4 regions of the Massilia sp. BKSP1R2A-1 genome follow, and region 3 is predicted to be linked to each of the others. Evidence: predicted binding sites of a transcription regulator. Region 3 holds the regulator's gene; each other region holds the start of a gene.

Region 1 (7,069 bases), on a different contig from region 3:
TATACGATCCGCAACACCGACCGCATCACGGCCGACAGCCGCGTGACCGCGACCATTCGCGCCGACGGCCGCTACGCCACCACCGTGCTGGGCCGTCCGCTGCTGGCAGGCGGACGCGCCAGCGAACCGCGCCAGGCGCGCTACTGCAGTAATTGCGCCGTGGTGGAAGCGGTGAACGTGATCGAAGTGTCGGGTAATGGCAACTACCTGGGCACGGCCGGCGGCGCCGTGGTGGGCGGTTTGCTGGGCAGCCAGGTCGGCAGCGGCAGCGGGCGTACCGCAGCGACTGTTGCCGGCGCGGTGGCGGGTGGTCTGGCTGGGCGCAATATCCAGCGCAATATGAACCAGGAACAGCGTTTCGAGGTGATGGTGCGCTACTCCACCAGCGGTGCGACCCAGACGCTGCAGTATGACAATGACCCCGGCGTACGCCAGGGGGATCGTGTGCGCGTCAACAACGGTGTCCTGACCCGTGACCAGTGAGGTAGGGCGGTCGGCAGAGCCGACCACCCTACGTATAGATAGTACCCGCAGTGTTTACAAACAGAAGGCCGGCGTCCGTAAGGAACGCCGGCCTTCTCATTAGTAGATGGCGCCTCAGGCCGTTGCCAGCACCTGATCGTCACCCGGCTGCTCCGACTCCGCCTTCTGCTTCGCTCCACCCTTGGTCCGCGAGCGCGAGGGCGGCAGGCGGCGCAGGGTCTTGAGCGCTTCGGCGTCCTTGATGCCGATGGTGCGCTGGTCGACGGTGATCAGGCCGATCTCGTTGAAGGCCGACAGGGTGCGGCTGACGGTCTCCAGGGTGAGACCCAGGTAGCTGCCGATCTCGTGGCGGGTCATGCGCAGGTTGAACAGCTTGCTCGAGTAACCCATGGCGGCGAAGCGGTCGGCCAGGGAGACCAGGAAGCGGGCGACTCTCGCTTCGGCGGACAAGGCGCCGAGCATGCCGATCATGGTCTGCTCGCGCACCAGCTCACGGCTCATGACGCCGTACATCATGTTCTCGAGTTCGGCGTGGACGCGGCCGAGGGCGGTAAGCTTCTTGAACGGCAGCAGGATCAGGTCGCAGTCCGACAGGGCGACGGCTTCCGAGGCGTAGTGGCGGGTGTGGATGCCGTCCACGCCCAGCATGTCGCCCTTCATCGGGAAGCTGAGCACCTGCTCGTTGCCGAATTCGTCGATCAGCACGGTCTTCAGGAAGCCCGAGTTGACGATATACAAGGTATCGAAGGCCTGGCCGATGGTGTGGACGCGCTGGCCGGTCTTGAACTGCACGTGCTGGAACAGCAGCTCTTCCGACGTGACCGAGACACTGGCGGGGATGCGCAGCAGGTCGCACACTTCCTTGAGGTTGGACCAGAGGCGTCCCTGGCGTTGGCGGCCGGCTTCCATGGGCGAATGCAGGGTCGGCTGGGTGACGTTGCGTTGTTCTGTTGGCTGGGACTGCATGCTCATCTCCAGTGAAAGACTCATGGTTTAGGCGGCGACCACGGGGCGAAGCTGCTACCGGCTCGGTGGAGGCGGACCCCGCTGGCGGCTGGCTCACGCTGGGACTTGGATCGCAAGCAAGTCGAAACGGTGAATTCAGTATGCCAACACGAGTCCGGCACGAATATCAGCTATTGCTGAATATGTAGGTAGGACGGTTGCTAGGCTTGTAGGAATTTTCTGACTGCCGGCCTTGGCGACAGAGGGAGAACCCAGTGGAAGGCGGTATGCGCTGGCCTTGCCGTGGGGCAGGGTGGGGAGGGAGCAGCGTGGCGCGGGCCGCACCAAGGGCGCGGCCGCGTGTCTAATTCTGTTAGGCCTTCATTGGCGACAGCAGCCGGTGCGCCACGGCGTACTGCACCATTTCCGACAGGGAGCTCATGCCCATCTTCTGCATGATGCGCGTCTTGTGGGTGCTGACGGTCTTGACCGACAAATGCAGGCCGTTGGCGATCTCGGTGATCGACTTCCCACTGACAAGTAGCGAAAACACCTCGAATTCCCGGTCAGACAGTTGCTTATGCAGCAATTGCTCGTTCGGCGCCATGATATTCAGCGCCAGCTGCTCGGCCACTTCGGTACTGATATAAGGACGGCCGGAGGCCACCTTGCGGATCGCGCCCACCAGCTGGGTGCCCGCGCTTTCCTTGGTGAGATATCCCTGGGCGCCAGCGCGGATGGCGCGCACCGCGTACTGTTCTTCCTCATGCATGGTGAGGATCAGGACGGCGAGCTTGGGCGCCTCGCTGCGCACCTGGCGAATCAGGTCGACCCCGCTGCGGCCCGGCATGGACAGGTCGAGCAGCAGCAGGTCGAAGCCGCCCTGGCGCACCTGGGCCAGCACTTCGAAGCCATTGGTCGCCTCGCCGGCGATCTCGATGTCCGGCGCGCCGTCAAGGATGCGCTTGAGGCCCTCGCGCATGATCGTGTGGTCGTCGGCAATAACAATGCGAATCATGGTGTGCCCTTCATGTGACCCGGGAATGACCCTGACAGGCTAGCACAGCTTCCCAGGCCTGTATGTCGCGCTTCTTCATCGAACTGTGATCAGGCGGCGGCCGGCTCGCTGATCAGGCGGTGCACCAGCACCGGCTTGGTCGTATGGGACAGCACCTTGTTGGTCACGCTGCCCAGCAGCAGCTGGCCCCAGCCGCTGCGTCCGTGCGAGCCCATGAAGATCAGGTCGCAGCCTTCCTGCTCGGCCACGTCGACGATCTTGAGGGCGGCGTTGTCGGAAAACGCCGTCATGCATTCGTGCTTGAGCCCGGCCGCGCCGCAGGAACGCATGATCTTGCCCATGTATTCCTCGCCCAGGCGGCGCATCTGGGCAATGTATTCCTCTTCGCTCGGGTAGGACGGTGGGATGATTTCCACGTACACGGGATACTGGTAATCGGGCGCGACGAACAGGGCCAGCACCTCGGCGCCCATCTGTTGCGCGAATTTGACGCCGGCGCAGGCCGTATGCTGCGACACGGCCGAGCCGTCGGTAGTGATCAGGATTTTCCGGTACATGATTGACTCCTCCCATGGCCACGCCATTCTGAAGCGTCCTGGACGCGGCGGCGATTGCGAGAACGCAAACTGTTGAGCTCGATCAAACTTCAGGCTGCTATTCCGGCGCCCGTAAACACCGCTGCGTCAGCCATTACGTTACGAAAAACAACAACTCCCTTGTGTAAATATTCAGGAACTGCCCGTTTTAATTGTCGCGGAATTAAGTTTCGCTGTCCATTTTGTTGCGTCTCCGTCGTCGACATTTACCTAGGGCAACCACGCTGCTACACTCGCATGCAGACTCTAACCATCATTTAACGTGCCCACCTGGCGCGGGTGGACGCAGCACCGACCGAATTGCAAACGCTCATTGCGAACTTATACATCATGGAGAAGCAGGGATTATGACCGACGCCGCTGACGATTTCGACGCACTATTCGAGGAAGTGGCGGCGCAGCGCACCAGCGCCCCCGCCGCACCGGCGCCCGCACCGGAACCTGGGGCCGTGGCCGCCGATGAAGACGACCTCGAGTCGCTGTTCGATCAGGTGTCGGCGACCGCCGCGCCGGCCGTCGCCGCCGCTCCCGCGGTGGCTGCCGTCGCTCCGGCCGCTGCGGCCGGCGCCGCCACTGAAGGCGAGCACGGCATGTTCGAGCGCCTGGGTGGCATCGTTCGCCTGCTGCACGATTCGCTGCGCGAACTGGGCTACGACAAGGCGCTGACCGAAGCCTCCTCGGCCATCGTGGACGCCCAGGACCGCCTGGAATACGTCGCCACCTTGACCGAACAGGCCGCCAACAAGGTGCTGAACACCCTGGACGAGGGCATGCCGGCCCAGGACCTGCTGTCGAAGCAGGCCAAGGACATGGAAAACCGCTGGGCCGACCTGTTCTCGGGCAAGCTCAGCCTGGACGAATTCAAGGCCCTGGCCGGCGATTCGCGCCAGTTCGCGGCCGCCGTCAACGAAGCCACCGAAGCCGAGAAGGCGCGCCTGCTCGAGATCATGATGGCCCAGGACTTCCAGGACATCACCGGCCAGCTGATCAAGAAAGTGGTGAAGATCACCCAGACGGTCGAGCAGGAACTGGCCCAGCTGCTGCGCGACCACGCGCCGGCCGACCTGAAGGAGAAGCTCGCCAAGAAGGAAGCTCCGCCTGCGCCCGCTCCGCTGATGTCGGGCCCCTCGGTGCCGGATACGGCGCTGAACCAGGACAACGTTGACGACCTTCTCGCCGATCTGGGATTCTAATGGACGATATGCTCAAGGACTTCGTCGTCGAGGCGATGGACCTTGCGGTGAATGTTGAAGAACATTTGCTGCGCCTCGAACGCGATCCGGACAACAAGGAAACGCTGAATGCGGTGTTCCGGTCCTTCCACACCATCAAGGGCGGCGCCGGCTTCATGGGCCTGCCCGCGCTGGTCGCGGCCTGCCACCTGACCGAGAACCTGTTCGACGCCCTGCGCACGGGCCAGGCGCCGGTGACCCCGCTGGCGATCGAAGCCGCGCTGGAAGCTTCGGGCTTCGTGGCCGACCAGCTCAATGACCTGAACAACGGCACCCCGCCGGAAGGCCTGGCGCAGATGCCGGCGGAGCTCGAGCGCATCCTGACGGACGCGATCGAAGGCAAGGGCGCGCCGAGCGCGCCGGCTGCCGCTCCCGCCGCCGCCCCGGCGCCGGTTGCAAGCGCGCCGGCCGTGGCCGCAGCGCCCGTGGCGGCCGCTGCCCCGGCCGTCGGTGAAGATGGCCTGGACTGGGTCGGGATGTACAACGCCGTGGTGCCGGAAGGTTCCGCGATCGCCGCTGCGCCGGGTGCTGCCGCTGCCGCAGCGCCGGCGCCGGTCGCCGCTGCTGCTCCGGCAGCCGCGCCCGCCGACGCCGCGCCGGCCGCCAGGCAGGGCGGCTGGGACGGCGTCGACCGCCGCCAGAATGACAAGGTCGCCGATGCGCGCGCCGCCGCCGCACCTGCGAAAGACGAAAGCATCCGTATCGATGCGGTCAAGCTGGACGCCCTGCTGGAAGTGGCGGGCGAGTCGGTGCAGGCCGCCAACCAGGCCGCCGTGCTGCTCGAGCGCCTGCAGCAGTTCAAGTTCGAAGGTCCGGCCGCCGCCCTGATGGCGACGCTGACCGAGACCCTGGAACGCGCCTCGCGCTACTCGGCCGAACTGCAGCGCGCCACGCTGGCGACCCGCATGCAGCCGGTGGGCCGCCTGTTCCAGAAGTTCCCGCGCCTGGTGCGCGAGCTGGCCAAGGATCTCGGCAAGGACGTCGAGCTGACCATCGAAGGCGCCGAGACCGAAGTCGACCGCGTCGTGGTGGACAGCCTCTACGACCCGCTGGTGCACATGCTGCGTAACGCGCTCGACCACGGCGTCGAGTCGCCGGAAGAGCGTGTCGCCGCCGGCAAGCCGGCCAAGGCCTTCATCCTGCTCAAGGCATGGCAGGAGGCGAACAGCGTCATGATCGTGCTGCAGGACGACGGCAAGGGCATGGACCCGGTCAAGCTGCGCCGCAAGGCGATCGACAAGGGCCTGATCGGCGAGAACGGCGCCCCGAACGACGACGACGCCTACCAGCTGGTGTTCCTGCCGGGCTTCTCGACCAAGGAAGTGGCTTCCTCGGTCTCGGGCCGCGGCGTGGGCATGGACGTGGTCAAGACGGCGGTGGAAAAGAACCGCGGCGCGATCCGCATCGATTCCTCGCTCGGCCACGGCACCAAGTTCGCGATCCGCCTGCCGATCGAGCTGTCGATCGTGCCGACCATGCTGGTGTCGACCTCGAGCGCTTCGCTGGCGCTGCCGATGGCCGTCGTCGAGCGCGTGGTCGAGCTGCCGGAAGAGTTCTCCTGCGTGGGCGGCGCCCCGGTGCTGAAGGACCAGGGACGTCCGCTGCCGGTGCGTTCGCTGGCCCTGGCGCTGGGCTACGAAGCCTGCTCCGAACGCGTCGGCATCGTCATCAACGCGCCGCAGCCCTACATCCTGGCGGTGGCGGCGGTCGATGGCACGGCCGACCTGGTGATCAAGCCGATGACGGCCCTGTCCGTCGAGGGCATCACCGGTACCGCGCGCTCGGCAGAGGGCGAACTGGTGCTGGTGGTCGGCCTGTCCTTCCTGATGGATGGCTGCCGCAGCAACGTGCGACTCGCCGCCTGACGCGTCTTGACGCGATGCGGCATGCGAATGCCGCGCCGCTATGTCATAAAAACGCATACAAAAGCCTGAGCTTTCCAGCTCAGGCTTTTTTTATTTGCATTGAGAGTTGTACATGCAAATTAAATTTGCATGAAATTGCACTCCTTGGCAGAAAAATGCGCCGCCCCCTCTTGGTGCGGCACTGCACAATTATGGCATAATCAAAAACCGACCTTGCATATGGCAGGGCGCGTTCACTGGATAGACCATGCAAAAAACGCTCTACGACAAACTCTGGGATTCGCATGTCGTGCGTGCCGACCTTGACGGCACCACCGTCCTCTACATCGACCGCCACCTGGTGCACGAAGTCACCAGCCCGCAAGCCTTCGACGGGCTACGCGAGGCCGGCCGCGGACTATGGCGGACCTCGGCGAACCTGGCCGTGGCCGACCACAACGTGCCGACCACCGACCGCGCCCACGGCATCGCGGACCCGACTTCGCGCCTGCAGGTCGAGACGCTGGACGCCAATGCGAAAGGGTTCGGGCTGACCTATTTCAACATGAACGACAAGCGCCAGGGCATCGTCCACGTGATCGGGCCGGAGCAGGGCGCGACCCTGCCGGGCATGACGGTGGTCTGCGGCGACTCGCATACCTCCACCCACGGCGCCTTCGGCTGCCTGGCGCACGGCATCGGCACCTCGGAAGTCGAGCACGTGCTGGCCACGCAGACCCTGCTGGCCAAGAAATCGAAATCGATGCTGGTGCAGGTCGAGGGCGAGCTGCCGCCGGGCGTCACCGCGAAGGACATCGTGCTGGCGGTGATCGGCAAGATCGGCACCGCCGGCGGCACCGGCTACGCCATCGAATTCGGCGGCTCCACCATCCGCGCGCTGTCGATGGAAGGCCGCATGACGGTCTGTAACATGGCGATCGAGGCGGGCGC
Region 2 (7,069 bases), on a different contig from region 3:
CCATGTACAGGTCCTGCGGACGGCGGCCGCCCCAGTACAGGCGCACGGGGCGGCTCGACTTCAGGTGCATCAGGTGTTCGACCAGGGCCTTGACCGGCGCGAAGCCGGTGCCCGAGGCCAGCAGCACGATCGGCTTGCTTGACTCCTCGCGCAGGAAGAAGGTGCCCAGGGGCCCTTCGAAGCGCAGGATGTCGCGCTCCTTCATGGCGCCGAAGACGTGATCGGTGAACAGGCCGCCCGGGAGGTGGCGGATGTGCAGTTCCAGCGGGCCGCTGAAGGAAGGCGCGCAGGCGATGCTGTAGGCGCGGCGCTTGCCGTCCTTGAGCAGGAATTCGATGTACTGGCCGGCGCGGTAGGCCAGCGCCTCGTTGGCCGGCAGCTGCAGGGTGACGATGGCGACGTCCGGCGCGGCGCGCCTGACCCCGGCGATCCGGGTCGGCATCTTGCGCACCGGGTAGTCCGAGCTGCCGCCCACTTCGCGCGCCTCGATCACCAGGTCCTGTTGCGGCACGGCGCAGCAGAACAGCGACATGCCCTGGGTCTTCTCGATGTCGCTCAGGGCGCGCGCCTGGTGCGGCTTGTGGGTGAGTTCGCCCTCCAGGACCTTGCCCTTGCAGGAGCCGCAGGCGCCGTTCTTGCAGCCGTAAGGCAGGCCGATGCCGGCGCGGATGGCGGCGGAAAGAACGGTTTCATCGGCCTCGCAGGTGAACTGGTGGCCGCTCGGCTGGACGGTGATCTGGAAGGTCATGCGGTATCTGGACTTCGAAAAGTTATTGGTAAAACAAGGCGGTATTCTACACCGGCCCCGCCGCAGCCGTGGGACGCCTGCCGTGCTACAGTAGCGCGCCTTCACTTGTCCGCCCAGCCATGACCCAGACTTCCGCCTTCCACCGTCCACGCCTGCTCGTCGTCGGCTGCGGCGACGTCGGCATGCGCCTGCTGCCCCTCATCGCATCGCGCTTTCGTGTGTTCGCCCTCACCAGCCAGCCCGAGCGGCGCGACGAATTGCGCGCGGCGGGCGCGGTGCCGGTCGTCGCCGATCTCGACCAGGGCGCGACCCTGGGCCGCCTGCGCGGCCTGGCCGACTGGGTGCTGCACCTGGCGCCGCCCCAGCCCGAGGGCGACATCGACCGCCGCACCCGGCGCCTGGTCGCGGCGCTCGGCGGCGTCAAGCGCCTGGTGTATGTCAGCACCACCGGCGTGTATGGCGACTGCGGCGGCGAGCGAGTGCTGGAATCGCGCAAGGTAGCGCCGCGCAATGCGCGCGCGGTGCGGCGGGTCGATGCGGAACGGGTGCTGCGCGCCTGGGCCCTGGCCACCGGCACGCGCCTGGCGATCCTGCGCGTGCCCGGCATCTATGCGGAGGACCGCCTGCCCGTCAAGCGCCTGCAGCAGGGCACGCCGGCTCTGCGCGCCGAGGACGATGTGTACACCAACCACGTCCACGCCGACGACCTGGCGCGCATCGTCGCGCTGGCGCTGCTGCGCGGCCGTCCGGGACGGGTGGTGCACGCGGTGGACGATACGCGCCTCAAGATGGGCGACTATTTCGACGCGGTGGCCGATGCCCTCGGCCTGCCGCGTCCGCCTCGGCTGCCGCGTGCGGAACTCGAGGCGGTGGTGTCCCCGGCCCTGCTGTCCTTCATGTCGGAATCGCGCGTGCTCGACAACACCCGCCTGAAGCGCGAGCTGCGCGTGCGATTGCGTTACCCGGATGTGGATGCGGCGCTGGCGCAGCTGCGGCCCGCTCCCGTACAATCCACGGCTACGAAGGAGCAAGCATGACTTATGAAGAATATCTCGACGAAGTGACCACGCTGATCGTCGAAAAATACGGCGTCAAGGATGCCGCCGCCATCAAGATCGTCGTCGACGCGCAGGACAAGGAATACTTCGTCGCCCACGACGACAAGCCCGAGATGCGCACCGTCGAGCGCGCCCATGCGGATGCGCGCACTCTCTACCAGGCAAGCGGCCTGGCCAAAGCCCCCGCCAAGAAAAAGTAATCCCCCAGCATTGCCTTCCTGCGCCATCCGCATTGCAGCGGAGGCCGGCGCACGTCCGTACTTGGAGCATGGCCTCGAAAAAAGGGCGGTCTTGTGCAAAAGTCAATCACTATGTGTATCATTTCGTCCCTGACGAAAAATGCCATATAAACCATGCCGTTGGAGCGCGGACTACTAATTTTTCGCGATAGATCACGGAAAGTGACAAATTATTAATACTTCCTGAAAGAAACGACATGCCCATTCGCAGACTGCCCGAAGGCGCAGAGTACGACCCCAACCGGGTCCTCGACGCCATCATCGCCAAACTCCGCCTCAAGAACGACGCCGCGCTCTCGCGCCTGCTGGAAGTGGCGCCGCCCGTGATCAGCAAGATCCGCCACAACACGCTGCCGATCGGCGCCACCATCCTGCTGCGCATGCACGAGGTGAGCGACTTCAGCATCGGCGAACTGCGCGAACTGATGATCAAGGAGGACGCCGAGCTGCTGGCCGCCTGAGCAAAGGCGGCCGGGGGACGCGATGGTCGCCCGGCCGCCCATTGGGTCAAGGCCTTCAGGCCGCGCAGGCCAGTTCCTGCCCGGGTTTCGCCGGCGGCGAGCAGTATGCGTACGCGGTATTGGCCGCCAGGCCCGGCTTCGCCGGCGAGGAACAGTAGCCGTACGCGGCGCCGGCACTGCTGCCCGGCTTTCCCGGCGAGGAACAATAAGCGTAGGCGGCGTCGGCGCCTTGCTGCGGCTTGCCCGGCGAAGAGCAGTACGCGTAGGCGGCATTGGCGGCGTCGAGCGGCTTGGTCGGGATCGAGCAGTAGGCATGCGCGGCGTTGGCGGCCTGGCGCGACTTGCCCGGCGACGAGCAGTATGCGCCGGCGGCGTCGAGCGGCTTGGTCGGGATGGAGCAGTACGCAGTGGCGGCGTCGTGCTGCTTGCCCGGCGACGAGCAGTAGGCACCGGCGTCGTTGGCGGCCGGCGCGGCGCCGAACTCCGCTTCGTAGATGGCGCGCATGCGCTCGCCGGCGGCAGCATGGTCGCCTTCGTCCGCATCGGCGCCGATGCCGACGTAGGGGTAGTGGTGCAGGAAGTAGCCGAACACGGCTTCGCAGTCGCGGGCGTACTTCATCGTGTCGAGGATGTGGTAGTGCCAGAAGGTGTCGACGTCGACGGTCGGCGATGCTTCCGCATCGGGGTACTTCTTCATCAGGAACAGGAAGCGCCGGTATTCGGTTTCCACTGCATCGGCCCGCAACGCGGACCAACCTTCACCGGATTCCACATGCATCAGTTTCATTTTGATCGGGGCAAGATCAAGAGCTTCAAATGCTGCGAATGCGTTCGTCGACATGATGTTCACCTTTTGTAGTAGACCTGTTGGTTAAGGCATCCTTTTTTTATCCCTAGTTAAAGCGGTACGTCAGAAAGTCCTCCTGCGTGAAGGTGACGCGTTAATCGGAAGCCAAGCGCTGCGTCTTGACCGGTGGCAGTGATAGAAATTGTCCTGCGACCGCTCAGTCCCAATGTTGAGTTCTGTCAACCAAGAAACGGTTATGTAGAAACGCGACAACTTGGCTAAACACAAGCAAGTCCGGGCTAGGCAACGGCGGGCAGCACGAGTTCATCGTCACGTGGCAAGAGGTCGGACATGCCGTCCAGGTGCGCGCCCACCGGAATGGTGACCACGATGGTGGTGCCGGTATCCGGACCGCTGCTGATCGAGAAGCTGCCGCCGAGGATGTTGATGCGCTCTTCGATGCCCACCAGGCCGAAGGAGCCGTTGCGGTTGCGGCTGCCCGGCTGCATGCCGACCCCGTTGTCGCGGATCGTCATGGTCAACGCATCGCCGTGCTGGTGCAGGTCGATCCGCACACGGCTCGCACGCGCATGCCGCGCGACGTTGTTGAGCGACTCCTGCAGGATGCGGAACAGGGCGGTGGCGCACTGGTCGTCGAGGTGGTGCTCGGTCTCGTCCTCGACCAGCTCGCATTCGATGCCGGTACGGCGCGCGAAGTCCGCGACCTGCCAGTCGACGGCCGCGTTCAGGCCCAGGTCGAGCACGTTCGGCCGCAGGTCGTTGATGATCTGGCGCACGCTGCGAATGGTAACGTCGATCTGGCGCACCGTCGCACTGGCGCGCTCGTGCAGGCGCCCATGGCGGCCGCGCGTGCGGTTGGCGAGGATCTCGGCCTCGATCTTCAGGGCCAGCAGGTTCTGCGCGAGTTCGTCGTGGATCTCGCGTGCGATGCGCTTGCGCTCGCCCTCCTTGATCTGTTCCGTGTGTGCGGCCAGCTGGCGCAGCTTTTCGTTGGTCGCCTGCAGCTTGGCCTGGCTGGCGCGCAGCTCGCGCGTCATGTCCTCGGCCATGCGCAAGGCGGAGCGGCGCGACGAGGCCAGGGTCTGGAACAGCGCGTACAGCAGGGCGGTGCTGAGCGAGCCGGCGAGGGCGGTCAGCCAGGGGTAGAAGAAGTCGAAGCGCGTGTACAGCGCCTTCCTGTCGATGCTGAAGTCGGCGCGCCACTGACGCTGGTTGTAGGCGATCGGCAGGTCGGCGCGCAGTACGTCGTCCTCGGCGCGTTCCGGCACGCGGATTCCCGACGCCTTGTGGCTGTCGTAGAGCACCGCGCTGGGCCGGTCCCCGCCCGGCCCCGGCGGCACCGCGTCGAGGTCGGTGAGCACCAGGCGCACCGCGGCCGGGAAGCCCTCGAGTGCGCCGCTGACCATCTTGGCGACGCCGAAACCGATGCCGACCGAGCCGACGTAGGCGGCGCGGCGCCGGCCGACGGTGCCGATCGGCACGCCGCTGCGGTACACCGGCAGGCGCATCGCGAGGATGTTCTGGCTGGGGCCCGGGCCGGGCAGGACGTTGACGCGCAGACCCGAGGCGGCGATGGAATTCTCGTCGCGCGACTTGGCCGCCGTGCGGCGGATGTAGCTGTTCGCTTCCAGGTCGAGCCCGAGCTTGTCGAGCGACTCCGGAATCGCAGGCTCCATGTAGACGATGACCGTGTAGCTGTCGCGGCCGGGCACGGGCTCCAGCTTCTTGGCGGGCTCGGGCATGCCATACTGGCGCAGGCGGCGGCGTACGTCGGCGTCCACCGCCGCCAGTTCGGCCGGGCCGACGGCGCGCGCGTAATTCATGGCCTCGATGCCGGGGAAGTTGCGCGGGGTGTCGAGCTGTTCGACGTAGTGGCGGAAGTCGTCGGCGCTGGCGGCCGGGTTGGCGTGGAACAGTCCGGCCATGCCGCGCAGGACGTTGGTATAGCTCTTGATGCGGGCGTCGATCGCATACTGGGCCGCGCGCGCCATGCCGCGAAAGCGCGCCTGGGCATCGCTTTCGATGGCATTCGCCGTCGCCACGTACAGGGCGGCCCCGACCGACACCGAAAGAAGAGAGCCGATCAGCAGGGTGGCAGGAAATTTGACCAGGTGTGCAGGCGCTGACATGGTCGTGTACCTCGCTTGCTGAGTGAATACGTGTCGTAAATGCGACAAACATTCATTACGTTAACTGGTTTACCGGGCAAAGCGCCTATCAGATTGACTAGGTTTACCATTTCCACAACGGAATTGAATTGGTGGAAACGTTTTAAATCCGCCATCGAAAACGGGCCCGCGCCCAGGGAGTGCCTGGATGCGGGCCCGACGGATTGCGAAGGGCGCCGGCTCTTCCTTCGGCGCCATTGCAAAAAACTGTTTTCGAGGCTTATTTGCCCCAGCTGTCCTTCAGCGTGGTCACGCGGTTGAACACCGGCTTGCCCGGCCGCGAGTCCACGCGGTCGGCGACGAAGTAGCCGTGGCGCTCGAACTGGAAGCGCTGGTCGCCCACGGCGTCCTTCATGCCCGGCTCCAGGTAGGCGGTGACGGTTTCCAGCGCGTTCGGGTTCAGCGCGGCCTTGAAGTCCTTGCCGCCGGCGTCCGGCTGCGCTTCCGTGAACAGGCGGTCATACAGGCGCACTTCGGCCTCGAGCGCGGTGGCGGCGCTGACCCAGGTGATGTTGCCCTTGACCTTGTAGTTGTCCGCGCCCGGCGTGCCCGACTTCGAATCCTCGAAATACTTCACGTGCACGGCCGTGACCTTGCCGTTCTCGTCCTTCTCAAAACCGGTGCACTCGACCACGAAGCCGTATTTCAGGCGCACGCGCGCGCCCGGCTGGTCGCCCACGGGCGGCGTGAAGCGGTGGTAGCCCTTGGTCGGGGTTTCCATGAAGTCTTCCTGCTCGATCCACAGCTCGCGCGTGAAGGGGAAGGTGCGCACGCCCATCTCAGGATGGTGGGGGTGGACGGGCGACGAGCACTCGACCGCTTCGCCTTCCGGGAAGTTGTCGACAATGAGTTTCAAAGGACGCAGCACGGCGATCGCGCGCGGGGCCTTCGGATCCAGGTCGTCGCGCAGCGCGCCTTCCAGGGTGCTCATGTCGATCCAGCCGTCGGCCTTCGAGACGCCGATGCGCTCGCAGAACAGCTGGATCGATTCCGGCGTGTAGCCGCGGCGGCGCAGGCCGACGATGGTCGGCATGCGCGGGTCGTCCCAGCCCGTCACCACGCCCTCGTCGACCAGCTGGCGGAGTTTGCGCTTCGAGGTCACGACATAAGTGAGGTTCAGGCGCGCCATCTCGTACTGGCGCGGCACCGGACGCGGGAAGAAGCCGCCGTCGGCCAGGGTCTCGACCAGCCAGTCGTACATCGGGCGGTGGTCCTGGAATTCCAGCGTGCAGATCGAATGGGTGATGTTTTCCAGCGCGTCCGAGATCGGGTGCGTGTAGTCGTACATCGGGTAGATGCACCAGGCATCGCCCGTGCGGTGATGATGCGCATGGCGGATGCGGTACAGAGCGGGATCGCGGTTGGTCATGTTGGGCGAGGACATCGCGTCCTCGCTCATCTTCGCGCGCAGGATGTGTTCGCCGTCCTTGTACTTGCCGGCCTTCATGTCGCGGAACAGCTGCAGCGATTCTTCGACCGGGCGGTTGCGGAAGGGCGAGTTGGTGCCCGGCGTTGAAAAGTTGCCGCGGTTCTTCGCCATCTCTTCCGGCGACTGGCTGTCCACATAGGCCTTGCCTTCGCGGATCA
Region 3 (7,069 bases):
CGTTCGTCCCCCTGATCGACCCCGCCACCGACGTCGTCGTGCTGGCGGGCGACATCGGCTCCTACCAGTCCGGCTCGCGCCTCACCAGCGAGGACTTCGGCCTCGCACGCTTTTCGCCGCTGCGCGCGGGCGCCACGAACGCCCGGGTGCTCTACATCCCCGGCAACCACGAATTCGACGGCCTCGAATTCGACGAGGCCTACGCGCGCCTGCGCGCCACCTGCGCAGATCTCGGCATCGAATGGCTGGACCGCGAGACCCTCGTCATCGGCCACGTGCGCTTCATCGGCACCACCCTGTGGAGCGACTTCGATGCGCTGGCCGTGCAGGAGACGGTGCTGACGAAACAGCTGCAGCGCCGCGAAAAGGCGTTCCGGGCGGCGAACTACTACCTCGCCAAGAACACGACCCTGAAGGATGGCGTGCCGGTGCTGGCCGAAGGCATCCGCGCGATGTCGCTCGATTGCCAGGAATGGCTGCGCGGCGCCCTGGAGACGCCGTTCGAGGGCGCCACGGTCGCGGTGACGCACTTCGCGCCCAGCCTGCGCAGCGCCGATCCGCGCTACGGCCTCACGCCCGGCACCGCGGGCTTCTGCAACGCGCTCGACGCGCTGCTGCCGCTGGCCGATGTGTGGATGCACGGCCACCTGCACTGCGCCAACGATTACCTCGCCAGCGGCGAGAACGGGGACGGTCGCTGGTCCTGCCGCGTGGTGGCCAATCCGCTCGGCTACCTGAGCAAGGGGGAGCAGGAAGCCTTCCGCCCCGAGCTGGTCATCGACCTGTAAGGCTTCACTTCCTGTGCGCCGAGGCGCAGGACACCACGCCGCCCACCATCAGCACCAGCGCCGCCACCTCGAGCCCGGTCGGCCAGCGCGCCTCCCACATGAACCCGTACAGCGAGGCGAAGACGGTCTCGAACACGATCAGCTGCCCCGTCAGGGCCAGCGGCAGGCTGCGGCTGGCGTAGTTCCACAGGCCATTGCCCACCACCGAGCACAGGATCGCCACCGCCAGCGCCACGCCGCCGAAGCGCAGCCACTCGGCGCCCGCATGCCCGTCGCCGCCGAGCATGAAGGCCGGCACCGCGAGGACGACCGCTTGCGCCCCTGTCATGACGCCGGTGAGCAGGCTCCACTCGTGGGCCGTGATGCCGCCCAGGCGCGCCAGGCAGCGGCTGTTGGCCACCGCGTAGATGGTCCAGGATACCAGGGCGCCGACCGCGCAGGCCAGGCCCAGGGGCGCGCCGCCGCCCTGCGCGGAGGCCAGCGACTGCCAGGCGATGCAGCCCAGGCCGGCCGCGCCCAGCAGCAGGGCCGGGGCCAGGCGCCGCAGGGGCAGGGCGCCGTGGTCGCGGCTGCCGACCAGGGTGACGCTCAAGGGCAGCAGGCCGATCACGATCGCCGTCATCACGCCGCCGCCCGACTGCACGGCCTGGGCCACGAACAGGTAGTAGACGATGTTCCCGCACAGGCTGAGCCAGGCCAGCTGGCGCCATTCGCGCCAGCCCAGGCGGGGCAGCAGGCGGCGCCACATGGGGGCGACGAGCAGCGCCGCCACCAGCCCGTAGGCGAGATAGCGTCCTGCCGAGAGCTGCAAGGGCGTGAAGCCCGGCACGAGGATGGGGGCGAGGAAGACCAGGCCCCAGAAGGAGCCGGCGAGGATGCCGGCGCCGATGCCGAGCCGGGTGTCGTGAAGCGGGGTAGGCGATCGCGCGTGCATGAATTCTCCTGAAAGCGGAGATTCTGGGCTGCACGGCGGGCAGCATCTTGGCCGGGGCTACTGCGCCTTTGACCGCTTCTCGCGATGTTGCGTGCGGTAGGCGGCCGGTGTGGTGTCGAGCATGCGCCGCATCGCCCGCGTCAATGCGCTCTGCTCGGAGAAGCCGGCCGCCAGCGCGATCTCGGCGACCGGACGGTCGGTACTGCCGAGCAGCGTGCAGGCGCGCTTGAGGCGGCAGTCCAGCAGCCAGCCGTGCGGGCTGGCGTCCAGCTCCTCGCGGAACAGCGCGTGCAGGCGGCTCACGCTCAGGTTGGCCGCGCGCGCCATGGTCTCGGTGGTCCAGGGCAGGCCGGGATCGAGCTCGATGCGCGCGAGCAGGGCGGCCAGGCGCGAGGCGGGCCGGGGCGCGCCCATGCCCAGGGTATCGAGCAGCAGCGGCGCCCAGCCCTGCACCATCTGCGGCGCGAGCGGCTGGCTGTCCGCCAGGATGCCCATGAACTCGACCAGCTTGCGCGCCGCCGGGCCGATCCCGGTAAAGGGCCGCGCCAGCAGTCCGGCCCAGGGGCCGTGCGCGAAGGCCTCGGCCGCTACGTCGAGGATGAGGGAACGGTTGGCGACCCGGCTGTACTGGGAATGCCAGGCGCCGGGCGCGACCAGGGCCGCATGCAGGGGATCGAGCCGTTTCTCGCGGCCCTCGATCTCGAGCGCCACCTGGCCGCCGAGCGGCAGCACCACCTGGGCAAAGGCGTGGCGGTCGGCGTCACGCGTCTGGCCGTAGCTGCGCAGGTGCAGTTCGAAGCGCGGCGTGGGCTGCATGGAATATCCCGGGCTCAGCCCATCGGGCTGCACACATCGGTGCCGGCGGCGATCGCCTTGAGCTTGGCCGGGTCGAGCAGGGCGACTTCGCGCTTGTCGACCTCCAGCCAGCCCTGCTTCTTGAAGCGCGACAGCAGGCGGCTGATGCTTTCGATGGTCAGGCCCAGGTAGTTGCCGATATCCTCGCGCGACATGCGCAGCTGGAAGCGGTTCGGCGAATAGCCGCGCGCCGCGTAGCGGGCCGACAGGTTCACGAGGAAGACGGCGAAGCGCTGCTCGGCCCGCATATTGCCGAGCAGGAGCATGACGTTCTGCTCGCGCGTGATTTCCTGGCTCATGATGCGGTGGAAGTGGCGCAGCAGGGCCGGCACCTGGCCGAACAGCTCTTCCAGGCGCGAGAAGGGGATCTCGCAGACCTCGCTGTCTTCCAGCGTTACGGCATCGCAATGGTGGCTGCCGCTGATCGCATCCATGCCGAGCAGCTCGCCCGCCATCTGGAAGCCCGTGATCTGCTCTTCGCCGGCCGCATTCACCTGGTAGGTCTTGAAGTGGCCGAAGCGCACCGCATACAGGCTGCGGAAGGGCTCGCCCATCTTGTACAGGCGTTCGTCCTTGGCCAGCCGGCGGCGCCCGCCGATGATCTGGTCGAGGCGGTTGATGTCGGCATCCTCGAGTCCCATGGGCAGGCACAGCTGGTGCATGCTGCAATTGCTGCAGCTGGTCTTGAGGGCCTGGATGTTGAGCGGCGATTCGCCCGGCAGCGAGATGGCTTGGTTCATGGCGGAAAACGAAATGCTGACGAGGTCATTATAGACGGCTCGCCAGTTCCCGGCATTTCATTTTCTGGGAGGAAGCCGTCCGGGGCCGGCCCCGGACGGCGTGCAGGATTACAGATGGTGACGTCGTTCCGCCTTCATCCGGTAATACTCGCTACGGCCTTTCCGCACCACCGTGTCGGCGATCTGCGCTGCCTCGCCGGCTGCCTGGTTAACCGAGGCAAAGGCGTTCGGATCGTGCTTCAGGGCCTCGACGGTCTTGCGGGCCGGCTCGGAGCCGCTGAGGGCCAGGCCGAAGGTCGCCGATACGGCCAGCTCGGCCGCCAGGGTTTCGGCGCTCAGGGCCGTTACCCCGGTCCTGGCGGCATCAAGCTGCTCGAACGCCGCCTGCGGCGCGGCAAGGCTGCGGGCCAGGCCGATGTCGCCGGCAAGCTGCGCCAGGAAGTCGACCGCCGCCTGACTGGCCGAGCGGTTGGCCAGGTCGCCGAGCCGGATCAGGGCGATGTTCTTCGCATTGAAGACGGCGCGGCCGGTGCGCGGGCTTCTCACGAAGTCGATCAGGGCGCCGGTGGCGATCTCGCTGCCGATGTAGCCGAGGGTGGCCACGATCTGGCCCAGGTACTGCTCGTGCTTTTCCGGCTCGTTCACCAGCCAGTCGAGCAGCTTGCGCGCATCCGCTTCGCCATATTGCGAGGCCAGCTCCCAGGGCACGCCCTCGATCCAGGGCTGGCGGACGAAGTCGCGCACGTCCGCCGGCGCCTGCAGGCCCTGCATATCGCAGTTGCAGCCGCTGGCCGGCAGCACCTTGCCGGCGATGTTCAGGGGGCCGGCCAGGTAGGCCGCCGACTCGGCGGCATTGACCACGTTGTGGTCGGACCCGACCGACGGGAACATGACGGCGCGCGGGTCGTCGGTGCGGTGGCCCAGGCCGCAGTTGTGACCATACTCGTGGACCCAGATCAGGCCTTCCTGGCCGGCGTCGAAGCGCACCGCGGCCACGTTGACGTTGGCGCTGCCGACCGGGGCGCAGCCGATGATGTTGTCGCCGGGGCCGCCGCACCAGCGGATCGCCTGCACGACCTTGACCCCGGAGCCGGCCGTCAACAGCGCGGTCAGGTCGGCCGAGGTCGCGATGGTCGCCGGGACGGTTGCCGGCAGCACGCGGACCGCGCCGTTGCGAACGAACTGGACGGCCGTGGCGACGTCCGGGCCGGTGTCGTCGTTCTGCAGGATGGTGCCCATGTCGCCCAGGATCCGGTCAGCCTCGGCCTCGGATAGTAGAACGCTGCTGTGGCGGTGCACCGTCACCGACACGGTCCGGGTGCCGGTCACCGCCGGGTTCACCACCAGGTAGTCGGCGTAGATCGAGATGTCCGAGGGCCATTCGATATTGACCCAGATGTCGACCCCGCCCGCGCGCGGGGCCACGTTGTGGAGCGTGTAGCGGGCGGAGCCGATGAACTTGCCGGAATCGGGCCCGCCGCCCGCGCCTTCCGCGATCGACACGAAAACCTGGGAGCGGGTATCGACCTCGCCCCAGTTCAGCCGCAGCAGCCACTGGCCGCGCCGCGCGCCCCAGTCGTGCCGGTAGGTGAAGCCATTGCCGCTCAGGGCCGGTTGCAGGCCGCCGCTGCCGGTCTGGACGTCGGCCGTGGCCTCGGCCCAGGGGGCGGCATTGCCGGACGAGCCGGCGCGCTGCCGGGTGTCCAGGCTCATGACCGCGTCGCGGTCGAGACGATCGTTGGGCGCCATGTGAATCTCCTTTGCAAGGAAAGGTGAAGGACGAGACAAGCGAAACTGGAGTGAGCACGAGGAGGGATGACGGGCGGGAGCACACCGGGTGAAAGCCTGCGGTACCTGCCGGGTTCGTCATCGTCAGCCAATATAGACGAGCGCTTCGCCCCTGCACCGGCGATCTGCGTCGACATTAATCTGGGTCAGTGCCCTATGGTTTTCTGCCCAACTGGAAGCCGCGCACGATTGGACAAGAAACAAAAAACGGCAAGCGTGCGCACCCGTCCCGCATGCTAGATTCCGGACACCGTATCGGGTGAGAGCCTAGGAGCCTGCATGTTCGGTTTGTCTGCTTTGGATCTGGCGCGCGTGCAGTTCGCGTTCACGATGTCTTTCCACATCCTGTTTCCGGCGATCACCATCGGCATGGCGAGCTACCTGGCCGTGCTGGAGCTGTGCTGGCTGCGCACGAAGCGGCAGGTCTACGTCGACCTCTACCACTACTGGCTCAAGGTCTTCGCGGTCTGCTTCGGCATGGGGGTGGTCTCGGGCATCGTGATGGCATACCAGATCGGGACCAACTGGAGCTACCTGTCCGAGTTCGCCGGCAGCATCCTGGGTCCGATCCTGTCCTACGAGGTGCTGACCGCCTTCTTCCTGGAAGCGGGCTTCCTCGGCGTGATGCTGTTCGGCTGGAACCGCGTCGGTCCGGCCCTGCACTTCGCCGCCACCTGCGCGGTGGCCATCGGCACCCTGATCTCCTCGACCTGGATCCTGGCCGCCAACAGCTGGATGCAGACCCCGCAGGGCTATGCCATCGAGGGCGGGCGCATGGTGCCCGCCGACTGGCTGGCCATCGTCTTCAACCCCTCCTTTCCCTACCGCCTGCTGCACATGGTGATCGCGGCCTACCTCACCACGGCGCTGATCGTCGGCGCGGCCGCCGCCTGGCAGCTGCTCAGGAAGCGCGACAACCCGGCGGTGCGCAAGATGATGTCGATGGCGATGTGGATGATCCTGCTGGTCGCGCCGATCCAGGCGGTGGTGGGCGACTTCCACGGCCTGAACACCCTGGAGCACCAGCCGGCCAAGCTGGCGGCGATGGAGGGGCACTGGCGGAACGAGCCGGGCGAGGCCGTGCCGCTGCTGCTGTTCGGCATTCCCGACATGGAGGAGGAAAGGACGAAATACGCGATCGGCATCCCGCACCTGGGCAGCCTCATCCTCACCCACAGCTGGAATGGCCAGTTCAAGGGCCTGAAGGAGTTTCCCCGCGAAGACAGGCCGAATTCCCTGATCGTGTTCTGGAGCTTCCGCCTGATGGTGGGGCTGGGCCTCCTGATGATACTGCTGGGGGCATGGAGCCTGTGGCTCAGGCGCAAGGTGGCGGGAGAAGCACGGCTATGGCGCCAGCGCGCCTTCCTGCGCTTTGCGCTGTGGATGGGGCCGGCCGGCCTGGTCGCCATCCTGGCCGGCTGGACCACGACCGAGGTCGGGCGCCAGCCCTGGGTGGTCTACGGCGTGCTGCGCACGGCGGATGCGGTCTCGCCCCATGGCGCCGGTCCGCTGGCGCTGACCCTGGCCATCTTCGTGGTCGCGTATTTCTTCGTATTCGGGGCCGGCACCGCCTTCGTGCTGCGCATGATCCGCAAGGGCCCCCAGCACTTCGCGCTGCACTCCCCCGCACAGGGCGGCCCGGGCGAGGAGCGCACGCCGATGCGGCCGATCTCGGCGGCCGACGTGCAGAGCGACGACGACGACGAGGTCGCCAGGCCCGACCACCTGCCCGACATCAAGGGCAGCGACGCTGACAAGGAACGCTGACATGGGCATCGACACCACCGTCATCTGGGCGGTCATCATCTTCTTCGCCGTCTTCATGTATGTGCTGCTGGACGGCTTCGACCTCGGGATCGGCATGCTGTTTCCGTTCACCCCGAAGAAGCGCGACCGCGACACCATGATGCATACCGTGGCCCCGATCTGGGACGGCAACGAGACCTGGCTGGTGCTGGGCGGGG
Region 4 (7,069 bases), on a different contig from region 3:
CATCGTCGCCACCGCGCGGCCCACGGCTGTGCCGCCATTGGAGGCCAGCTGTGCGGCTTGCGCCGCTAGGTTCGAGGCCAGGCGCGCATTGTCGGCGTTCTGCTTGACCGCCGTGGTCAGTTCTTCCATGGTGCTGGCGGTCTGTTCGAGGGAGCCGGCCTGCATCTCGGTGCGGGTCGACAGGTCGAGGTTGCCGCTGGCGATCTCTTTCGAGGCGGTGTCGATCGAGTGCACCGACTTCAGTATGCTGCGCAGCGCCCCGTCCAGGCGCGAGATCGAGTGGTCGAGGGCGCGCGCGGTGTCGGCGATCTCGTCGCGTCCGCTGCCCGCCGTGTTCGAGGTGCGCAGCTGGCCTTCGGCCAGGTCGTTCACCACCGTGGCGATGGCGTGGATGTCGGCCAGCATGGCGCGCCGCACCAGCATCGTCACCACCAGCGACAGCCCGATCGACAGCAGCACCAGGGCCGCCATCATGATGCCGAGCGAGCGGAACTCGGCCTTGGCCGCGGCATGCGCCTCCACGCTCAGCTTCTTCTCCAGCACGGCCAGGCGCTGCAGTTCGGTGTCGAGGGCGACGAACTGCTTCTCCGCCTTCTGCATCGAGTTGGTGGCGATCGACTGGTCGACCTGGGCGAGTTCGATCGTTTCCCCCACCATCTTGCGGTAGCCGGCCAGCGCCGCCAGGGAATTCTCCAGCGGCGCGCGTTCGCCCGGCGCGGCTGACTTCTGGAGGTCGCCGAGCTTGTCGCCGATCTGCGCATGCTTCTTGTGGATGTCCGCCGTGAGCGCCGCCAGCCGGCTCTGCGCGAAGCTGCCGTTGACCCAGGCCAGCAACTGGTAGATGTTGGCGTGCGCGAAGCGCGCATCGCCCGCCACGTCGGCCACCGCCTGCAGGCGCGCGGCGCGCACCTGCACCATGTGCTCGAGCGAGGCGTTCTGGCGCACCATGCCGTAGTAGGCGGCCGCCGACAGCATGGTGAGCAGCACCAGCACCAGTCCCGGGGCCAGCAGGAGTTTCGGACCGATCCGCAGTTTGTTCAGCATGCTTGACTCCGGGAGGGTGGAGGGACGTTATGTTCAGACCTTACTTCTTGTAGATGCCGGCTTCGAGGACGATGTCGTCGACCCGCTGGATATAGGTGGTCTTCGGCTCGATCTTGCCGCTGGTTGGGTTCTTGTACTGATAGTCGACCCAACCTTTACCCTTGGCGGCGGCTAGCTCAATGATCTCGCGGCGGTACTTCTTGCCGTTGGCATCGGGGACGTCGGTCAGGTCCTTGCCGACGATCGAGGGATTGATCGGGTGGGCCAGCACGATGCCGGTCTTCAGGTCGCGCATGTCGATGTACAGCTCGCCCTGCACGTAGTCGGCATCCTTGGCGTTGATCTTCTTGATCATCTCGTCCTTGCCCTTGGCCTTGACCAGGGCGGCGCCGCGTTCGACCATGGCGATGGCGTCCTTCTCGGTCGGGCCGCTGGCCAGGGCAGGGATGGCGGCCAGAGCAAAGCACAGGACGGCGGTGGTGGCGATCAGCTTCATGGTGGTCTCCTCGGGTTGGTGTTCTGGGGCCAATATTTCTGAAGTGCATTGGCAAATGTACCGGGGTGGAGAGGACGAGAATTGCGATTACGCAATCGCAGGAGGGACGCTGGCTCGGAATGTTGCGCATTGGTGTCAGCAAATGCCGACCTGCAGCGCAGTCTAAAGCCATGCTAACCCTGCTCCCCGGCTGCTCAGGTAAAATCTCCGGATTTGCCGAGCTTGTAGGAATGAAACAAGAAAAACAGATCCTGTTCCAGGATCAGCAGGCCCCGGCCGGGAGCCACCCGGCATACCGCCGTGACATCGACGGCCTGCGCGCCATCGCCGTGCTCTCTGTCGTGCTGTTTCACGCGTTTCCGACCTGGCTGCACAGCGGCTTCATCGGCGTCGACATCTTCTTCGTCATCTCGGGCTTCCTGATCACCGGCATCCTGGTGCGCGAACTGGGACAGGGCAGCTTCAGCTTTGCCCACTTCTACGCGCGCCGCATTCGCCGTATCTTCCCGGCACTGGTCCTTGTGCTGGGCGCCAGCCTGGCGTTCGGCTGGATCGCGCTGTTCCCGGACGAATACCAGCAGCTCGGCAAGCACACGGTGGGCGGGGCGGGCTTCGCGGCAAACTTCTTCTACTGGGCCCAGGTCGGCTACTTCGACACCGCCGCCGAGACCAAGCCCCTGCTGCACCTGTGGTCCCTCGGCATCGAGGAGCAGTTCTATATCCTCTGGCCGGTGCTCCTGCTGCTGGCTTGGAAGCTGCGCCTGCCTCTGCTGGCGACCGCCGTGCTGCTGGGGCTGGCCTCGTTCGGCCTGAACGTCGCCACTGTCGCGCACGATGCCTCCGCAGCCTTTTACAACCCGGCCAGCCGTGCCTGGGAACTCCTGATCGGCGCAGGGCTGGCCTGCATGCATGCGCGTGCGGCCCAGGCGCCGACGCGCGCGTCGAAGATTTCCCCGAACCTGCTGGCCTGGGCTGGCGTGATCCTGCTCGTGGCCGGCCTGGTCCTGATCACGCGCCAGCGCCACTTCCCCGGCGCCTGGCCGCTGCTGCCGACCCTGGGCGCCGCCTTCCTCATCGCAGCCGGCCCGCAAGCCTGGTTCAACCGCGTGGTACTGTCCAACCGCCTGATGGTGTGGGTGGGCTTGATCAGCTATCCGCTTTACCTGTGGCACTGGCCACTGCTGTCCTTCGCCCAGATCGTTGAATCGGGCATGCCGGCGCGCGGCATCCGCGGTGCTGCGGTGGGCGCGGCGATCGTGCTGGCCTGGCTGACCTACCTGCTTGTCGAGCGCCCGCTGCGAGATGGCGCCGCCTCGCGCTGGAAGGTGCCGGCGCTGTGCGTGCTGATGCTGGCCATGGCCGGCGCCGGCGCTTACATCTATGAAAAGGAAGGCCTGCCGGCCCGCAAGGCGGTGGAGGACAGCGTGGCCAACCAGAAGGCGCTGATCGTCGTAGAGGACAAGGCCAATGCCGCGGCCTGCATGAAGCGCTACGGCTTCGAGGGACAATACGAATACTGCCTTCAGGCCGACCCGTCCCGCGAGCCGACCGTGGTCCTGGTCGGCGACAGCCATGCCTATCACGTATCCGCTGGCCTGATGAAGTACTACAACAGCATCGGTGAGAACCTCCTGATGCTGAGCACACGCTTCCCATACTGGGGCCTGGATCCGAACGAAAGCCCTTACCAGAAAGTCACCGATCCAATGCTGGACCTGGCGCTGTCGATGCCTTCTGTAAAAACGGTAGTCTTTTCGACCTATTTGCGGTTTTATACGGAGCCTCATGTGCGCTACCATGTGGATGCAGCGCGCAATACCTTCCGCCGTTTTCAGGACGCCGGCAAGAGCATCATCTTCATGAGCGACGTACCGCGGCTCGACTTCGATCCGCGTTCGTGCATCAAGCGCGCCGGTGTCGCTTCCTCGGCGACCAAGTGGCCGTGCGCGCTCCCGCGGAGCGACTGGGACGAGCAGATCACCAAACACAACATCATTATCGGACAAATGGCGAAGGAATTTCCCCGCATCCGCTGGTTCGAGGCGGCGTCGGCGCTATGTGACGAACGCGAATGCCGCGCAATGGTTAACGGGCGGTTGATGTACCGCGATACCAATCACTTGAGTTACGAAGGGGACCTCTTGATCGGACGCAGCTTTGCTCAGTGGATGAACACTCGGGCGAACGAATAGGCGAGATCGGACAGGGCTGAACGCGCGCCCTGTCCTGTACTTGTCCCGTTTTGCTTCTTCCTTGTTTTAGCTCCCCTTGTCAGACTTCTCCGATTGATTGACGGCAATTCTTCAGTATTTCCGCAACGTAAGATGAATTCTTCCCGGCAACGCTCCAGCATGACAATGCGGCCGGCCCCCCTCATCTTTCGTTTCCTGGAGAACTCCCGTGATCACGACCGAATCGACGCCCTCCAAGTTCAAGCCCTATACCCGGCAATCGATCCATACGGCGCGCCAGTGGCAATGGCTGGCGCCGGAGCTGCAGGAAGCGGTGCAGGTGGTTTCCCACGTGCTGCCTTTTCGGGTGAACGCCTATGTGCTGGAGGAGCTGATCGACTGGGACAAGGTGCCGGACGATCCGATCTACCGCCTGACCTTTCCGCACCGCGACATGCTGCCCGCCCAGGAGTACGAGCAGCTGCGTGACCTGGTGCTGTACAAGAAGGACGAGGCGGCCACCGCGAAGCTGGTGCACGCGATCCGCATGCGCATGAACCCGCACCCGGCCGGCCAGATGACCCACAACGTGCCGCGCGTGAACGATGCGCCGCTCAAGGGCCTGCAGCACAAGTACAAGGAAACCGTGCTGTTCTTCCCCAGCTCGGGCCAGACCTGCCACGCCTACTGCACCTTCTGCTTCCGCTGGCCGCAGTTCGTCGGCATGGACGACATGAAGTTCGATGCCCGCGAGTGTGGCGAGCTGGTGTCCTATCTCGAGACCCACCCGGACGTGACCGACGTCCTGATCACGGGCGGCGACCCGATGATCATGAATACCCGCTCGCTCGCCGAATTCCTCGAGCCCCTGCTCGAACCCAACCTGGCCCACATCCAGAACATCCGCATCGGCACCAAGTCGGTCGCCTACTGGCCGCAGCGCTTCGTGTCGGACAAGGACAGCGACGACCTGATGCGCCTGTTCGAGAAGGTGGTCCGGTCAGGCAAGAATCTCGCCATCATGGGCCACTACAACCATGCGGTGGAGCTGCGCCACCCCATCGCCCAGCAGGCCGTCAAGCGCATCGTCGGCACCGGCGCCACCCTGCGCATGCAAGGCCCGCTGATCCGCCACATCAACGAAGACCCGAAGAGCTGGGCCGAGCTGTGGACCACGGGCGTGCGCCTGGGGGCCATCCCGTACTACATGTTCGTCGAGCGCGACACCGGCCCGCGCGACTACTTCGCCCTGCCGCTGGCGCGCGCCCACCAAATCTTCCAGGAAGCGTATTCGATGGTGTCGGGGCTGTCGCGCACGGTGCGCGGTCCCTCGATGAGCGCCTTCCCGGGCAAGGTGGTGATCGACGGCGTAGTGACCATCAACGGCGAGAAGCTGTTCGCGCTGCAGTTCCTGCAGGCCCGCAATCCCGAGTGGGTGCGCCGTCCATTCTTCGCCAAGTACGACCCGGACGCCACCTGGCTGGATCACCTGAAACCGGCCTTCGGGCGCGACAGGTTCTTCTTCGAGATGGAAAGCGGCGGCCCCCTGCGCGGACCCGGCGGACGGGTGATTCCCCTGGTGCCTGCCGCACAGCGCGACGCAGCCTGACATCCCGCTTCCACCGGTAGCCGCCATGCAGGACACCGCCACCGCGCCACGCCTGTCCGGCGTGGCGGTCTTCTTCTACGTCTTCCTGCCCTTCGCCCTGGGGCACTACCTGTCCTCGCTGCTGCGCAACGTGAACGCGGTGCTGGCCTCGCACCTGGTCGGCGCGCTCGCGCTCACGCCGGGCGAGCTGGGACTGCTGACCAGCGCCTTCTTCTTCGCCTTCGCGCTGGTGCAGCTGCCGGTCGGGATCGCGCTCGACCGCTTCGGGCCGCGCCGGGTGCAGCTGGTGATGATGCTGGTCGGTTCAGTCGGCGCGCTGCTGTTCGCCCACGGCGAGAGCTTCGGCCAGCTGCTGCTGGCGCGCGCCGTCATGGGCTTCGGCCTGGGCGGCTGCTTCATGGCGGCGGTGAAGGCGGTCTCCACCTGGATTGCGCCGAACAGGCTGCCCTCGGTGCACGGCTACCTGATCGCGGTCGGCGGACTCGGCGCCGCCTCGGCCACCATGCCGGTGCGCCTGGCCCTCGACTACCTGGAGTGGCGCGGCCTGTTCGTGGTGCTGGCCGGCCTGGTGGCCTGCTGCGGCCTGCTGGTCGCGCTGCTCTATCCGCGCACCGAAGGGCCAAGCCCGAACCGCGGGCCGCTCGGCGAGGCGCTGCGCCAGGTGCTGCGCGCGCCGGTATTCCGCACGACGGCCTCGCTGGTGCTCATCCCGCACGCGGTGTTCTTCGGCATCCAGGGCCTGTGGATCGGGCGCTGGCTGACCGACGCGGCGCGTTTTCCGGACCACGCCGTGGCCTACCTGCTCTACATGGGCATGGCCTCGGTGATCTTCGGCGCCATCGCGGTGGGCATGATCACCGAATGGGCGGGGCGGCACGGCGTCGCCCCGCTGGACGTGGCGGCGGCCGGCATCACGCTGTTCCTGCTGGTGCAGGCGGCCTTCGTGGCCGGCTACCAGCCGAGCTACCAGATGCTGTCGGTGCTGTTCACGCTGGTGGGAACGATCACGGGGATCGAGTACGCGATCATCGCCCAGTCGATGCCGCGCGAGCTCACCGCGCGCGCGGCCACCTGCCTGAATCTCCTGATCTTCATCGGCGCCTTCGTGATCCAGGCGGGCTTCGGCCTGCTGGTCGGCCTGTGGCCGCTTGATGCCGGAGGCCATGCACCGGCGGTCGCCTACCAGGTCGGCTTCGCGGTGCTGGTGCTGGTGCAGTTGCCGGGCCTGGTGGGCTTCGTCCTGCGACGACGGCGCCAGGCAGGTGCGCCGGCGGTGGCGGAGGCCGTGCCCGCGGTGTCCTGAGGGGCGGCTTTTCTCGGCGGTAAGGGATGGCGCTGTATTGCCGAATTGGCTAGCATGTGGCGATACGGACGCCGTCCGTACCTGACGAGAGAAGAACCGCCATGCGCGTCCACCTCCTGCCTCGCCTCACGGCATGCTCCCTGATCCTGCTGCTCGCCGCCTGCGGCGACAAATCCACCCTGCCGGTCGGCGCCGACGTCGGCCCGAACCCGATCATCAAGACGCCGGTCCGGAGCGTCATCCCGACCGTCGACATCGCGCCCGCCAAGGGCTGGCTTGACGGCGGCAAGCCCGTGGCCGCCGCCGGCCTGGCGGTGAACGCTTTTGCCTCCGGCCTGGACCACCCGCGCTGGCTGCACGTGCTGCCCAACGGCGACGTGCTGGTGGCCGAGACCAATGCGCCCGAGCGCCCCGAGGGCAAGAAGGGCATCCGGGGCTACGTCATG

The links. Region 3 encodes FNR, which switches genes on or off when oxygen is low (the NO sensors DNR and NnrR bind a similar motif). Its sites were predicted from a motif close to TTGATNNNNATCAA; they were not measured.
Region 1: the regulator FNR is predicted to act here: its motif matches at 3,076-3,089, upstream of ACQ7JA_RS14485 (universal stress protein).
Region 2: the regulator FNR is predicted to act here: its motif matches at 3,523-3,536, upstream of ACQ7JA_RS19945 (glycine-rich domain-containing protein).
Region 4: the regulator FNR is predicted to act here: its motif matches at 3,826-3,839, upstream of ACQ7JA_RS08450 (KamA family radical SAM protein).

The regions. Positions count from the first base shown of each region.
Region 1 is NZ_JBOBRE010000008.1:218,117-225,185, forward strand. It holds gene ACQ7JA_RS14470 (glycine zipper 2TM domain-containing protein) at 1-483, shown strand, start outside; gene ACQ7JA_RS14475 (Crp/Fnr family transcriptional regulator) at 598-1,392, opposite strand; gene ACQ7JA_RS14480 (response regulator) at 1,802-2,446, opposite strand; gene ACQ7JA_RS14485 (universal stress protein) at 2,536-3,003, opposite strand; gene ACQ7JA_RS14490 (protein phosphatase CheZ) at 3,390-4,235, shown strand; gene ACQ7JA_RS14495 (chemotaxis protein CheA) at 4,235-6,139, shown strand; gene leuC (3-isopropylmalate dehydratase large subunit) at 6,387-7,069, shown strand, end outside.
Region 2 is NZ_JBOBRE010000014.1:94,045-101,113, reverse strand. It holds gene ACQ7JA_RS19965 (CDP-6-deoxy-delta-3,4-glucoseen reductase) at 1-748, opposite strand, end outside; gene ACQ7JA_RS19960 (SDR family oxidoreductase) at 868-1,785, shown strand; gene ACQ7JA_RS19955 (hypothetical protein) at 1,782-2,006, shown strand; gene ACQ7JA_RS19950 (hypothetical protein) at 2,243-2,506, shown strand; gene ACQ7JA_RS19945 (glycine-rich domain-containing protein) at 2,562-3,293, opposite strand; gene ACQ7JA_RS19940 (CHASE domain-containing protein) at 3,593-5,443, opposite strand; gene ACQ7JA_RS19935 (glutamine--tRNA ligase/YqeY domain fusion protein) at 5,703-7,069, opposite strand, start outside.
Region 3 is NZ_JBOBRE010000010.1:101,447-108,515, reverse strand. It holds gene ACQ7JA_RS16430 (metallophosphoesterase) at 1-788, shown strand, start outside; gene ACQ7JA_RS16425 (DMT family transporter) at 793-1,722, opposite strand; gene ACQ7JA_RS16420 (AraC family transcriptional regulator) at 1,780-2,538, opposite strand; gene fnr (fumarate/nitrate reduction transcriptional regulator Fnr) at 2,553-3,317, opposite strand; gene ACQ7JA_RS16410 (hypothetical protein) at 3,426-5,066, opposite strand; gene ACQ7JA_RS16405 (cytochrome ubiquinol oxidase subunit I) at 5,385-6,872, shown strand; gene cydB (cytochrome d ubiquinol oxidase subunit II) at 6,874-7,069, shown strand, end outside.
Region 4 is NZ_JBOBRE010000004.1:224,868-231,936, reverse strand. It holds gene ACQ7JA_RS08465 (methyl-accepting chemotaxis protein) at 1-1,044, opposite strand, end outside; gene ACQ7JA_RS08460 (cache domain-containing protein) at 1,085-1,540, opposite strand; gene ACQ7JA_RS08455 (acyltransferase family protein) at 1,771-3,732, shown strand; gene ACQ7JA_RS08450 (KamA family radical SAM protein) at 3,941-5,320, shown strand; gene ACQ7JA_RS08445 (MFS transporter) at 5,346-6,623, shown strand; gene ACQ7JA_RS08440 (PQQ-dependent sugar dehydrogenase) at 6,725-7,069, shown strand, end outside.